Regions from separate parts of the Pseudoalteromonas tunicata genome, predicted to be linked through region 2. Evidence: predicted binding sites of a transcription regulator. Region 2 holds the regulator's gene; each other region holds the start of a gene.

What was found. The regulator sigma-54, encoded in region 2, starts transcription at its own class of promoters, with help from an activator protein. The targets are predictions, from matches to a motif close to GTTGGCACGNNNNTNGNNT.
Positions count from the first base shown of each region.
Region 1: a site for sigma-54 is predicted at 1,771-1,789, ahead of PTUN_RS13380 (flagella assembly protein FlgT). Genes of this name have one in related genera too.
Region 3: a site for sigma-54 is predicted at 1,899-1,917, ahead of fliS (flagellar export chaperone FliS). Genes of this name have one in related genera too.

Region 1 is NZ_CP011032.1:2,932,685-2,936,904, forward strand. It holds gene flgA (flagellar basal body P-ring formation chaperone FlgA) at 1-275, shown strand, start outside; gene flgM (flagellar biosynthesis anti-sigma factor FlgM) at 443-763, shown strand; gene flgN (flagellar export chaperone FlgN) at 756-1,196, shown strand; gene PTUN_RS13375 (LPP20 family lipoprotein) at 1,244-1,699, opposite strand; gene PTUN_RS13380 (flagella assembly protein FlgT) at 1,824-3,002, shown strand; gene PTUN_RS13385 (glutathione peroxidase) at 3,190-3,921, shown strand; tRNA gene PTUN_RS13390 (tRNA-Arg) at 4,013-4,087, opposite strand.
Region 2 is NZ_CP011032.1:3,622,740-3,626,959, forward strand. It holds gene kdsC (3-deoxy-manno-octulosonate-8-phosphatase KdsC) at 1-95, shown strand, start outside; gene lptC (LPS export ABC transporter periplasmic protein LptC) at 92-646, shown strand; gene lptA (lipopolysaccharide transport periplasmic protein LptA) at 636-1,136, shown strand; gene lptB (LPS export ABC transporter ATP-binding protein) at 1,133-1,858, shown strand; gene PTUN_RS16430 (RNA polymerase factor sigma-54) at 1,920-3,407, shown strand; gene hpf (ribosome hibernation promoting factor) at 3,433-3,720, shown strand; gene ptsN (PTS IIA-like nitrogen regulatory protein PtsN) at 3,723-4,172, shown strand; gene rapZ (RNase adapter RapZ) at 4,192-4,220, shown strand, end outside.
Region 3 is NZ_CP011032.1:2,894,839-2,899,058, forward strand. It holds gene PTUN_RS22235 (flagellinolysin) at 1-1,758, opposite strand, end outside; gene fliS (flagellar export chaperone FliS) at 1,967-2,386, shown strand; gene PTUN_RS13195 (hypothetical protein) at 2,386-2,694, shown strand; gene PTUN_RS13200 (sulfotransferase family 2 domain-containing protein) at 2,829-3,776, opposite strand; gene PTUN_RS13205 (SDR family oxidoreductase) at 3,794-4,220, opposite strand, start outside.

The DNA of each region.
Region 1 (4,220 bases), 690 kb from region 2:
ATCAAAATATTGATGATATCAAGATGCTCATAGGCAGCAGAGCAACTCGCTCAATCAGAGCCGGAAACCCAATAAACTTGAATCAAATTTGTATGATTTGCAAAGGTGACAAAGTCACTATTTACGCAAAACAACCTAATTTAGTGATAAAAACTAATGGTGAAGCGCTCGAGAATGGTTTGTTAGGCGAAAACATTAGTGTGCAAAATAGTAAATCTGGCAAAAAAATTCAGGCGCAAGTAATGAATACTAATGACGTGATAGTGAACCTATAGCATTGAAATAAAATAACTTTACGTGTTATTTTTAGCTTTAATTATTATTCCTATTAACCACAAGATCCACTATGATGTAAAAGTGCTTAATAAACTAAATTTATGCTAAAGTATTCCAGCACGTGGCCGATACTAAAGTACTAGCTTTAATAGGTTTGGGAAAGATCATGGTAAATCAAGTAAATAGCAGAAATTCGCATAATGTCACTTATGCTGACAACAAACAGCAAACTGTCAGTAGTGATAAAAGTAATGCGGCATCATTACCACAAAGCCCAACAGCGGCTAAAACTCCGGCAGATTCAGTCGTGATCACAGCTCAGGCTCAGCAAATTAAAAACTTGCAAGTAAAAGCTGAAAGCACGCCTGGTTTTGACACTAAAAAAATGCACGAGTTGAAAAAAGCAATTAGTGAAGGCAGCTACCAAATAGATGCTGAGAAACTAGCTAAAAATATCGCAAACTTCGAGTTTAATTTATATGGTTGATAGTTATGCCGATCACAGTGTAGTTACAGCCATTCTTTTGCAACAAAAAGAGAACATGCTCGCGCTTGAGAATGAACTCAATGCTGAAATTGCAGCCATTAGTACACGTGATGCAGATAAACTAACCGAAAGTGCCAATGCAAAATTAATGCTGTTGGAAAAAATTCAGAAGAAAGATAAACAATTGCAATCGTGCTCTTTAGCACAAATGACAATAGAATCTGAAGATATTGCAGCGCTTGTTGAAGAAATAAAAACCTTACTTAGTCATTGCCAACAACAAAATGAAATCAATGCACATGCAGCACACCAAACCAGCATTGCAGTGAATAAAGTGAAAGACATTTTGCTTGGTGCAAATAAGGTACTCACTTATGGCAAAAAAGGTGCTGCAGAAGGCGGCTCATTGCTCGGAAAAGGAATTAAAGCTTAGCTTTTTTTGCACATAAATAAATTATAAAAGCTAAGCAATATATGATGTTAGTAATACGTCACTTTTTTAACACTTCTTGGTTTCACTTCCCCAATATACAAATCGTATACTAGCTTCATATCAAGCTCTAACTCTGTGGCATAAGTATCGCCAACTGCATAAGACTTCACGACCTTTGCACCTCGAACAACCCCATTAACTTGCGCATTTAATGAATCATTACTCGCGACCATCGCGCGCACTGAGGTGCTGGCTGTAATTTTTTGGCCATATACCTGCTCTGCAAGTTCTCGATAGGCCTCTAGTTTTGATGCTTTAATAGCCAAAATAGATTTTTGCTGCTCACTTTTACCTGGCTGCAAACTAATCGGTGCATATCCAACCGCTTTCAAAACAGGGAAAGAGTCAGGTTGTTGATAAGCGTATTCAATATGTTTATCAAATAGTTGCGCACAACCAGATAGACTTATCATCACACTTGTTAAAATAGCAATTCGTTTCATCATGATTCACTTATTGAAAATACTTAGTAAACTTTATGCACAATACATGCCCAAAATAACAAAACAAAATTCATGGTACATAAATTGCTTTTACCCGATAAGTACATAATTTAAGGGCTGTTCAATGAGTAAATATCTTCTCGCACTGCTATTTTTTTCGTGCGCAAGCCTAAATGCGCAGTGGTATGAGTCAACAGGCCAAGCACAAATACGCGATGGCGATACTAAAAGCGCTAAATCACGTGCTACTGAAGATGCCATAAAACAGGCGCTTGTCTATGCTGGTGCATCCGTTTCAAGCATACAAAGCGTTGCTGATGGCGTTATCATGCAAGATCAGCTAAAAGTGCGCTCTCACGGTGAAATAAACAATATTGAAATGATTGATGAAACCTATTCTGCTGATTATGTTTCAGTCACCTTAAGGCTTGATATTTTTGCCCAAGACAAACAATGTTTTGCATCGGAATTTAAAAAATCCGTCGCAATTACTCAAACCCAATTTAATAATAGAGAGCATGCGCTTGAAGGCCAAATTTTTGACATCAACAAAGCCTTTAGCGAACGCTTATACCAAACCATTAAAAATAACGAACAAGCACTCTCACCTAGGGCCTATTTCAAAAAAGCAATACGGGTCAACAATTACTTTACCGAACAACTACAACTCGATCCGCGTATGATTGAGCAGATAGCCGATACCACCAACAGTCAATATGTGTTGTTATCGCAAATCTCTGATACCTCTATGGGCGAACAACAAAACTCCAAACTACTCTTTTGGCAAGATAGACAATTCGAGCGCTTTTTTTCCATCGAATTTATTTTAATGAACGCCCTGACCCATGAGTTAGTTTGGCAACAAGATTATCAAACCAGTGGGGTTTGGCGTTTTGACAAAACCGCCCGTCCAGATGTATTTAGCAATAAATTTTGGCGCTCAGAATTCGGCTCTGCCATTGACCAACTGACTCGCCAAATAAGCTTAGAGCTTCGAGATACACTGAGCTGCTTGCCATTACAAGGACAAATAAGAAACATTACCGACAATACTATAGTTATCAATTTAGGCTCAGAACAAGGGGTCAAAAAAGGTCAAAGCTTCGCCATTGCATATAAATCAAATATTCTCGATACCAACGGACAATCAAGACCTTACATAATCGAAAGCAATAACAAAGTAAGAATTGAACAAGTATTTCAGCACTCAGCAATAGCGAGTAGTATTTCTGATGAATTACTTGCCAATATTCAGCGAAGTGACTTGGTGCTCTTAATTGAATGGCAAGAGCCTGAGTTATAAGCAGATTAACTACTACTTCATTTAAATTTGGGAAACGACTCAAATTACTTAAAGTATTAGATGAAAAAATATGATAACAACAAGATTCAATCTAATAAATCGATTCAAAAAATCAATACAATCAATTATGCAAAAATAAACATTTAGGGCACACTACAATTCATCAACGCATTTGAGAGATTAAACCATGTTACAAGATAAAACAGGCCAACATATTCCAACAGTGACTTTTCCATTTCGTAAAGACGATCAATGGCACGCCATTACGACAGAAGAAATCTTTAAAGGCAAGAATGTAATTGTTTTCTCATTGCCAGGTGCGTTTACACCCACCTGTTCTTCAACCCATTTACCTCGTTACAATGAACTTGCGCCGATTTTTAAAGCAAACGGCATTGATAGTATTATTTGCATGTCGGTCAACGATACCTTTGTTATGAATGCATGGGTCAAAGATCAAGAAGCCGACAACATCGACGTTATTCCTGATGGCGCAGGATTATTCACTGAAGCCATGGGCATGTTGGTTGATAAAAGTGACATTGGTTTTGGCAAACGTAGCTGGCGTTATTCGATGTTAGTAAAAGATGGCGTGATTGATAAAATGTTTATTGAGCCTGATTTACCAGGCGATCCATTTGAAGTATCTGATGCCGATACCATGCTCAATTATATCAACCCAAATCAAGAGCCGTGTAAAGCAATCACATTAATTACCAAACCAACATGTCCTTATTGCCATAAAGCTAAGTTATTGTTAACTGAAAACAATATGCCATTTGAAGAAATTGTTTTAGGAAAAGATGCCTCGCTAACCAGTTTAAAAGCGCTATCTGGGCGCCAAACTGTACCGCAGGTATTTATCGATGGCGTGCACATTGGTGGCTCAGACGATTTAGCCGAATTTTTAGCCCGCTAACAACTCGTTAATTTCATAAAGCTGTATTTGATAAGCAAAACCTTCGGGTTTTGCTTTTTTTATGGTTTTTAAAAAGTAAGCGTCAAAAAACTGGTAGCCCCTACAGGAATCGAACCTGTAATTGCCCCTTAGGAGGGGGCCGTTATATCCATTTAACTAAGAGGCCTTAGTAACCCTGTGTAATTTAACAAATTTTTTAATTAGCGCCTAGTGATAATTTTGCCTTTTAAACACCGCAAAAACCATCTCACTTTTCAATCAAAAAACAGTCAATTTATTGTCATCACGCACGAATAAAA
Region 2 (4,220 bases):
TGATGCGTGGCGGATATGGTGCGGTAAGAGAACTGACCGACTTACTGATGTTAAGCCAAGGTCACCCTTTAACTAGCCAAGGTATCAGTGCATGAATTTAGCGCGCCTCAGCCTTAGTATTTTTTTCCTAGCGTTAATGAGTTGGCTCTGGTATCCCTACTTTATTCAGCCGCAGCAGCAAATCACGCAAAAAAAATCAGATGTTGCAGAACCTGACTACATTGCAACAGAGCTAAAACAAACCGTGTTTAATAGCGATGGTAAAATTAGCCACAAGGTATCAGCAACTAAAATGGAGCAATACCAAGACTTAGGTTTTACCCATTTTACTGCACCAGTTTTTACGCTTTATTCTAAAAATGGAATTTGGGAAATAAGTGCAGCTGAGGCAACTTTGTATGAAAGTAAAAAACTCATATTAGAAGTGAATGTTGAAGCTGTTAATTTAGATAAAACTGCCATGCTACAAAATATTAAAGCTGACTATATTGAAGTGGATATTACACATTCCACCATGCAATCAGAACGACCAGTTGAAATTACAGGGCCAAATATCTTAATCACAGGTAAAGGGCTTATTGCGAACTTTGAGTCCGAAGTTATTGAACTCATCAACCATACACAGACTATTTATTATGACCAATAAACCTATTCTTATTTTAGCATTATTAAGCATGAGCTTTTTTAGCTCGGCCAATAATGAAAAATCCCAAGTATTAATTGATGCCGATAAACAACAAGCTGAATTAAAAAGAAACGTGGTTATTTTTGAGAAAAATGTTGAAGTGACCCATGGAAAACGCATTATAAAAGCTGATTTTTTAGAAGCCTATCGCCGCGCAGAATTAGGTGAAAATAAAGAGTTATTAATCGCCAGAGGCCACCCTGCAAGATATTCAGAAACCTTGCCAGATGGTAATGTAATCACCGCAAGTGCCGACGAAATAAGTTATGACGTTGCCAGCGCAATATTGACCATTTCAGGCAATGCTTCCATTACCCAAAGCGGCCAAAAAATCAGTGCCGAAAATATAATTTATGATATTAACCAGCAACTTATTAGCGCTGAAAAGGCTGAAAACTCAAACCAACGAGTGCGTACAATTTTAACCGCTCCTGAAAAGGATAAAAAATGACAACATTAACCGCCACTCAACTTGCCAAAAGTTATAATGGCCGCCAAGTTGTTAAAAATGTTGGCATTGAAGTAAAGGCAGGCAGTATTGTTGGTTTACTTGGCCCTAACGGAGCAGGAAAAACCACCACTTTTTACATGATAGTAGGCTTAGTGCCAAGTGATAAAGGCCTGATCACCATTGATGATCTAGACATCACATTACTTCCCATGCATAGTCGCGCACGCTTAGGGATTGGTTATCTACCACAAGAGTCCTCAATTTTTAGAAAGTTGACTGTTTATCAAAATATCATGGCTATTTTAGAGACCCGTAAAGGCCTCAATAAGACACAACGTGAAGAGCAACTCGATAATCTACTTGAAGAATTTAATATTTGTCATATCAGAGACAGCCAAGGTATGGCGCTTTCAGGTGGAGAGAGGCGCCGGGTCGAAATTGCTCGCGCTTTAGCCGCCGAACCAAAATTTATTCTGCTTGATGAGCCTTTTGCTGGTGTTGATCCAATATCAGTGATAGATATAAAGAAAATTATTCGCCACCTAAAAAAACGTGGTATTGGTGTCTTGATTACAGATCATAACGTACGAGAAACCCTAGATGTTTGTGAAAAAGCTTACATTGTTTCTCATGGCGAATTAATCGCAACTGGAACACCAAAAGAAGTACTCGAAAATCAAAAAGTACGCGATGTTTACCTAGGTGAACAATTCAAGCTATAGTTAGTTTACTTCGTAACTAAGTGCCATCTATTTTAATAACTAAAAGGATTGTTAGGCGTCAATGAGGCAATCATTACAACTTCGTCTTGGGCAACAACTTACAATGACCCCACAATTGCAGCAAGCTATTCGCTTACTGCAATTGAGCACTTTAGATCTTCAACAAGAAATTCAAGAAGCACTTGATAGCAACCCTTTACTCGAGCTTGAAGAAACCGAATATAACAACGAAACCGAAAATAACGAAAACCAAGAGTTTCAAAACGATAATTATGATTCGGACTTTGAGCCAACGGCAGATGCTGAAATAGAAAGTTCAGATGCACTCAATAAAGATTCACTCACTGACGAATTACCTATGGATGTTGGCTGGGATGAATATATTAGTGCCGGTCCTTCAACCTCATCAGGCCCCGCTCCTGACAACGATACCATTTATCAAGGTAGCACCAGCGAAACATTACATGACTATTTAATGTGGCAACTGCGTTTAACTCGTTTTAGCCCAACCGATGAAGCAATTGCCATTGCCATCGTAGAAGCCATTAACGATGATGGCTACTTAACCCTTTCAACCGAAGATATTTGTGACAGCATTGGTGAAGGCAGTGATGGGTTAGCGGTTGAGCTAGATGAAGTGGAGGCGGTATTAAAACGCATTCAAGTATTTGATCCTATTGGAATAGCTGCAAGAAACTTCCCAGAATGTTTACTTATTCAACTTAATCAATTTGCAAAAGATACCCCTTGGCTGGCACAAACCAAGGAAATTGTTCAGCAACATATTGAACTTTTAGCGGCACGTGATTATCGAACTCTTATGAAAAAAACTAAGCTCAAAGAAGAAGAGCTTAAAGAAATCATGACACTCATTCATACGCTTAACCCAAAACCAGCTGATAGCATTAATACCGAACAGCCTGAATATGTTATTCCAGATGTTTCGGTGAAAAAAATTAAAGGTCGTTGGGTGGTTGAACTAAACTCAGATAGCATGCCTAAAATCAGAGTGAATGATCAATACGCGGCAATGAGCCGTTCAGTAAAATCGAGTGAAGACAGTCAATTTATTCGCTCTCATTTACAAGAAGCAAAATGGTTTATTAAAAGTCTTGAAAGCCGCAACGATACCTTGCTCAAAGTAGCAAATTGTATCGTACAACAGCAGCAAGCTTTTTTTGAACATGGCGACGAAGCCATGAAACCAATGGTTTTAAATGATGTTGCTGAAATGGTAGAAATGCACGAATCAACAATTTCTCGTGTTACAACTCAAAAGTTTATGCATACCCCTCGCGGTATTTATGAACTTAAGTTCTTTTTCTCAAGCCATGTCAGCACTGAAAATGGAGGTGAGTGTTCATCAACAGCAATTCGAGCACTGATCAAAAAGCTGGTAGCTGCAGAAAACCAAACTAAACCTTTGAGTGATAGCAAAATTGCAGATATATTGGCAGAACAAGGAATTAACGTGGCTAGACGAACTATCGCAAAATACCGCGAATCGCTATCCATTCCCCCGTCCAATCAGAGAAAAAGTTTAATCTGAGGCGTTTAATAGAAGGAAAATGCTTATGCAACTTAATTTAACTGGTCGTCACGTAGAAATTACAGAACCTTTAAGAGACTATGTCACTAACAAGTTCGCTAAGCTCGAGAGGCACTTTGATCATATCAATAACGTGCATGTTATTTTAGATATTGAAAAACTAGTTCAAAAAGCAGAAGCAACATTACATGTTACGGGAGGCGAATTGTTTGCCACTTCAGAACATGAAGATATGTACGCCGCCATTGATGCCCTAATTGATAAATTAGATCGTCAAGTTATTAAACATAAAGAGAAAAATTCACGTCATTAACCATGAAATTAAATTCTTTTATTTCTAAGGACTGCACCAAAGCTGCAGTCCTTTTTCATAGCAAAAAACGCATTCTTGAACACATTAGTGAACTTGCCCATCAAAAGCTTCCTGATTTATCAGAACAAGAAATTTTAACCGCCTTACTGAACCGTGAAAAACTCGGTAGCACAGGAATTGGCAGGGGTATTGCAATCCCTCATGGCCGCTTAGCAGGGTTAAGTGAAAGCTTAGCCATATTATTGGTCAATCAAGAAGCCATCGACTTTGATGCCATTGATAATAAACCGGTTGATATTTTTGTTGCACTGCTCGTACCTGATGCAGAATCACATAACCATCTAAAGACGCTTGCTGCAATAGCTGATAAACTGAATGACAAACAATTTTGTAAGCAATTACGCACCGCGCAATCCGACGAGGAACTGTTTTTGATTATTGACGCAGCGTAACCACAGAAGGAGAAGTACAGTGCAACTTATTATTATTAGTGGCCGTTC
Region 3 (4,220 bases), 730 kb from region 2:
GGCCGCTTGTTGAGTAATCTGCATTTTAGTGAGCTCTGCGGTTTGAATAGCAAAGTCCGTATCCCTTATTCGCGATCGGCTCGCTGAAGCATTTTCAATAATGTTATTTAAATTATTAATGGTTTTATCTAGTCGGTTCATACTAGCGCCCATTAAGGCCCGTTGTTTATCAACAATCGTCAGTGCATCATCAATCGCAAAGATGGCAAACTGCGGTTGGTCGACCAATTCAGTATATTCTAGGCCCAAATTTTCTGTGCTAAAACTGCCAAGGGTAAACCCTATTACTTGCTGTGAGCGAGCGCCTACCTGTAAATTAATGTATTCACCGCCGGCACCATGAACTTGAGTTTCATAATCTTGCAGTCTAATTTGGCCCCCTCCAGGTTTATCATATGTAGCCCCGGTATCAAAATCAGACCTTGAATTATCATTGTCATCAAGCACTAAAAACTCTTGGAACCCTTTAGAGCCATCTAAACGCCCACTGCCTGTGCCTTGCATGGTGTTTTCGCGCACTTCGCCATCGGAGGCATCTTTTCCACCTAACGCCCCATTGTCGAGATTGGTTAAGTCCATTTTGTTTTCAACAAAAATTTGTAACCGAGTTTTAGTTGCATCAAGAGGGTCTTCACCGGTTGTCATCATATCGGTAAAAAAATCGGCTTCGTTGCTCCAAATAGCGCCACTTGCTGTATTTAAAGATGCATCAAAACTTTGCCCTGTAGTCAGTTCACTCATTAAAGACTGCAGGCCATTTTGACCAATCTCTTGATACATGTAGCGCATAGCCAAATACCCACCAGAATAAACAGCAGCAACCTCGGCTGCGGTACCCGGACTAAATGGCATCACTCCTTGAAGATCTTTGAGGCTATTGTTGCCACCAGCAGCACCATCATCAATGATATTTTTCAGGCCAAGCCCTGCACTGTCTTGTGCTACGCGACTATCAGCGCCACGAATAGCCTCAGCAGTACCTTCTAAAAACCAAATTGGCAAATTAGTTAATTGAAAATTAGAGGCCATGGTGGCATGCACCATTTCATGTAATAAGGTTTCATTTAACGCCAAACTTGAATCATCATGAATATCTGCTGAAGTAGCAAAATCCCCTTTATCGATGACCATTACCATTTGTACTGCTTGACCACCTGAATAAGCTGGTTTTACATATGCAGCGGTCCCTCCATCACCATCCACATATTCCAAATCGATTTTTAATGTGCCTCGACCCATTAAACCAAGCTGATCTTGAATGATATCTTCAGATTCTGATAGCCAAGTGCGCTGCAGCGCTTTGACCATATCACGCTCAACAGTATCAACTAACGAGCCGCTGGCTTTTTGAAATAACTTTTTTGAACCAAAACTAGTTGCATCACTGATGCGGTTAATTTCGCGTTTTAACTCAATAAACTCTTCATTTATCGCTTTTCGGTCAGTTTCTGAGTAAGTCGCATTGGCAGCTTGTACGGCTAAGTCCCGCATGCGCTGTAAGGTATTGGTAATTTCTTGTTGCGCACCTTCGGCAACTTGGAGCATGGAAATACCATCATTCGCGTTACGGGTTGCGACTGACATACCATTTATTTGTGAGGTGAGTCGATTTGAGATTTGTAACCCAGCAGCATCATCTTTTGCAGAATTAATACGCAGTCCAGAGGATAATTTCTCCATCGCCGAATTTAAACCAGCCGTTGCCTTGCTCAAACTACGTTGGCCATATAAAGCTGTCGTATTGGTTGCAATTTTCATATATCGTCTGGACAAAAAACAATCTAATATTTCACTAACGGCCGATTTGGAAAAAACTAAAGTATTTTTTTAAATTTTTTATGCTAAATTTTTTTTACCTATGGTCGATAAGTTGGTATAGATGGATTTAAATCCTACTTTTTGGCACGCATCGTGCTTAAATTTATGCATTATATCTATGTTTATTCCATGAAAATACAGGTGCAACATGTCAAGATTATCAATCCAAAAATATAAAGATATGAAAATTAATGGGGCAGCAAACGCAAACCCGTATGAGCTTATTAATATTGTATTTACCAGTATTATTGGAAAGTTAACTGCAGCAAAAGCCTATATTGATCGTAACGATTACGAACATAAGGGCATCATGATTGGCGAGAGCATTTCATTGTTTGGCGCATTACAAGACAGTTTGGATATGGAAAAAGGCGGTGACATTTCTAATAACCTTTATAGCCTATACGAATTTTCACAAACTCATTTAGTGCAAGCAAACGTTAATAATTCAAAAGAAATGATCGATGAGATCTTAGAAATCGTTAAAACTATCAAAGAAGGCTGGAATAGTATTCCACTTGATGTTCGTAATCAGTATTTAGAGCAAAAATCTGCTGTAGGCGCATAATGTCTTCAATAATCATTCAATTGCTCGGTGAGTTACAACAAACTCAGCTTGATATTCAAAGCGCAATTAAAAGCAGCGAACATGAGCTTATCAAACAACTAGATAAACAGCGCCTAATGCAGCTGCAAATGCTGTTTTCACAACCAACTGACGAATTAGTTGGCTTTTTACCTCAACTTAAAAAATTAGAAAACACAGCCTTAGGCATTAATAAAAACGCACAGCTTGCTTTAGGTGAATTAAAGCAAGCTGTGGTAAAACATAAAAATTCATTGAAGGGCGTTAAAAAATATCAGTTAAATCGATAATCTTCTGCAGTCTAAATTTTGGGTAAAACAAACAACTCTTGAATTAAAAACGTTGAACTTTTTTCTCTTATTGGTCGTTTTTAAGAGCAAAAGGTGGATTAGCGAGTCTCTTACAAGTCAATCCACGACTCAAGTTAGTAAGCACCTATAATTTCATTGGTTTTAACTTTAATCGGCTCATCCTTAAAATGCTGCTTTAGGTTATTTAATAACATATGCACTTCTTGTGTTTGGCCTGTCATCCCTTTTGCTTTAGAACCTTGATCAGTATCTTCGGATGCAATCACTGTAGTTAAGTTTGAGATGGAGTTTGCTGATATAGCTGAGAAATCAGGTAATTTAGGTGACTGACAAATCAAGCTATAGAGGGTTAAATCAGCTTGATTAAGCGCAAGAACCTCATCCAAAACCGCTGAGGCGTCAAACAAATATTCGGCAGATGTTTCATTCATTCGCGGCATTAAAACATTCGAAAGCTTAAGTTTTGATAAATAATATTCAATGAACAGCGTGATATGTTCTGTGCTAGCAAAATAAGTAAAATGCTGCTGTAAATGGTCAAATACTGTTTGGCCAAATTCGCTACTATTACAATGCTCAGGAACCTTTGCAAATAATTGTTTTGACATCACATTCTGATTAGCTTCATCTTTATAAAAAGCAACAAAATCAATAATGTTAGGAACTTTTTGATGGCGCATACAATAATATGTAAAGCTAGAAACAATACGCTTAAAGGGCTCTCGCACTATGGTCATCAAATTCATTGCCGGATCAAATTTTTCATGTTCAGGAAAACTAAAGTGGCTGGCATAAAACGTTTTTTTATTACAGGGCAACGCTTTTATTTGCTCAAAAAATTCGGCTTCATCATACTTTACTACTTCAGTATGGTTCAAATTTAAAGGAAGCTTATTTTGCCCTATAGACGATAAATACAGGGCATAATATAAGCTCAAACCACCTGTTTTAGGAATGTGATAAAAAAAAGTAGCCTTATCATCTAGCTCATTTAAATCAGCATAACTGCGATAAAAACTAGCATCAACCAAAGCAACTAATTCATTTAATGTGTGATTCATAATTTATACCTTGTGCATTAATGGACGGTCCAGCCACCATCTAAAATCAACGATTGTCCAGTCATGTAATTTGATAACTGACTACTTAAATAAGCTATAGCGCCTTTAACATCTTCTTCAATGGCCATCCGCCCAAGTGGTACACGCTGATGATATTTTTCTAAAAATGCAGGATCTTGACCTCGAAATACACCGCCAAGCACAATATTATTGACTCGCACTGATGGGGCTACGGTACACGCCATCCATTTTGTAAGCTGCATTAGACCAGCTTTACTTGCAGCATAAGCGGCTGGGTTCCCCATATCCGTACCTTCGTACATCACCATTTGAGGGCCAACCACACCATAAATTGAGGAAATATTAATAACCGACTTAACCGCATGATCATGAGCTTTGAGTAGCGGTAAACACAACTGTGAAATTAAAAATGGCGCTGATAAA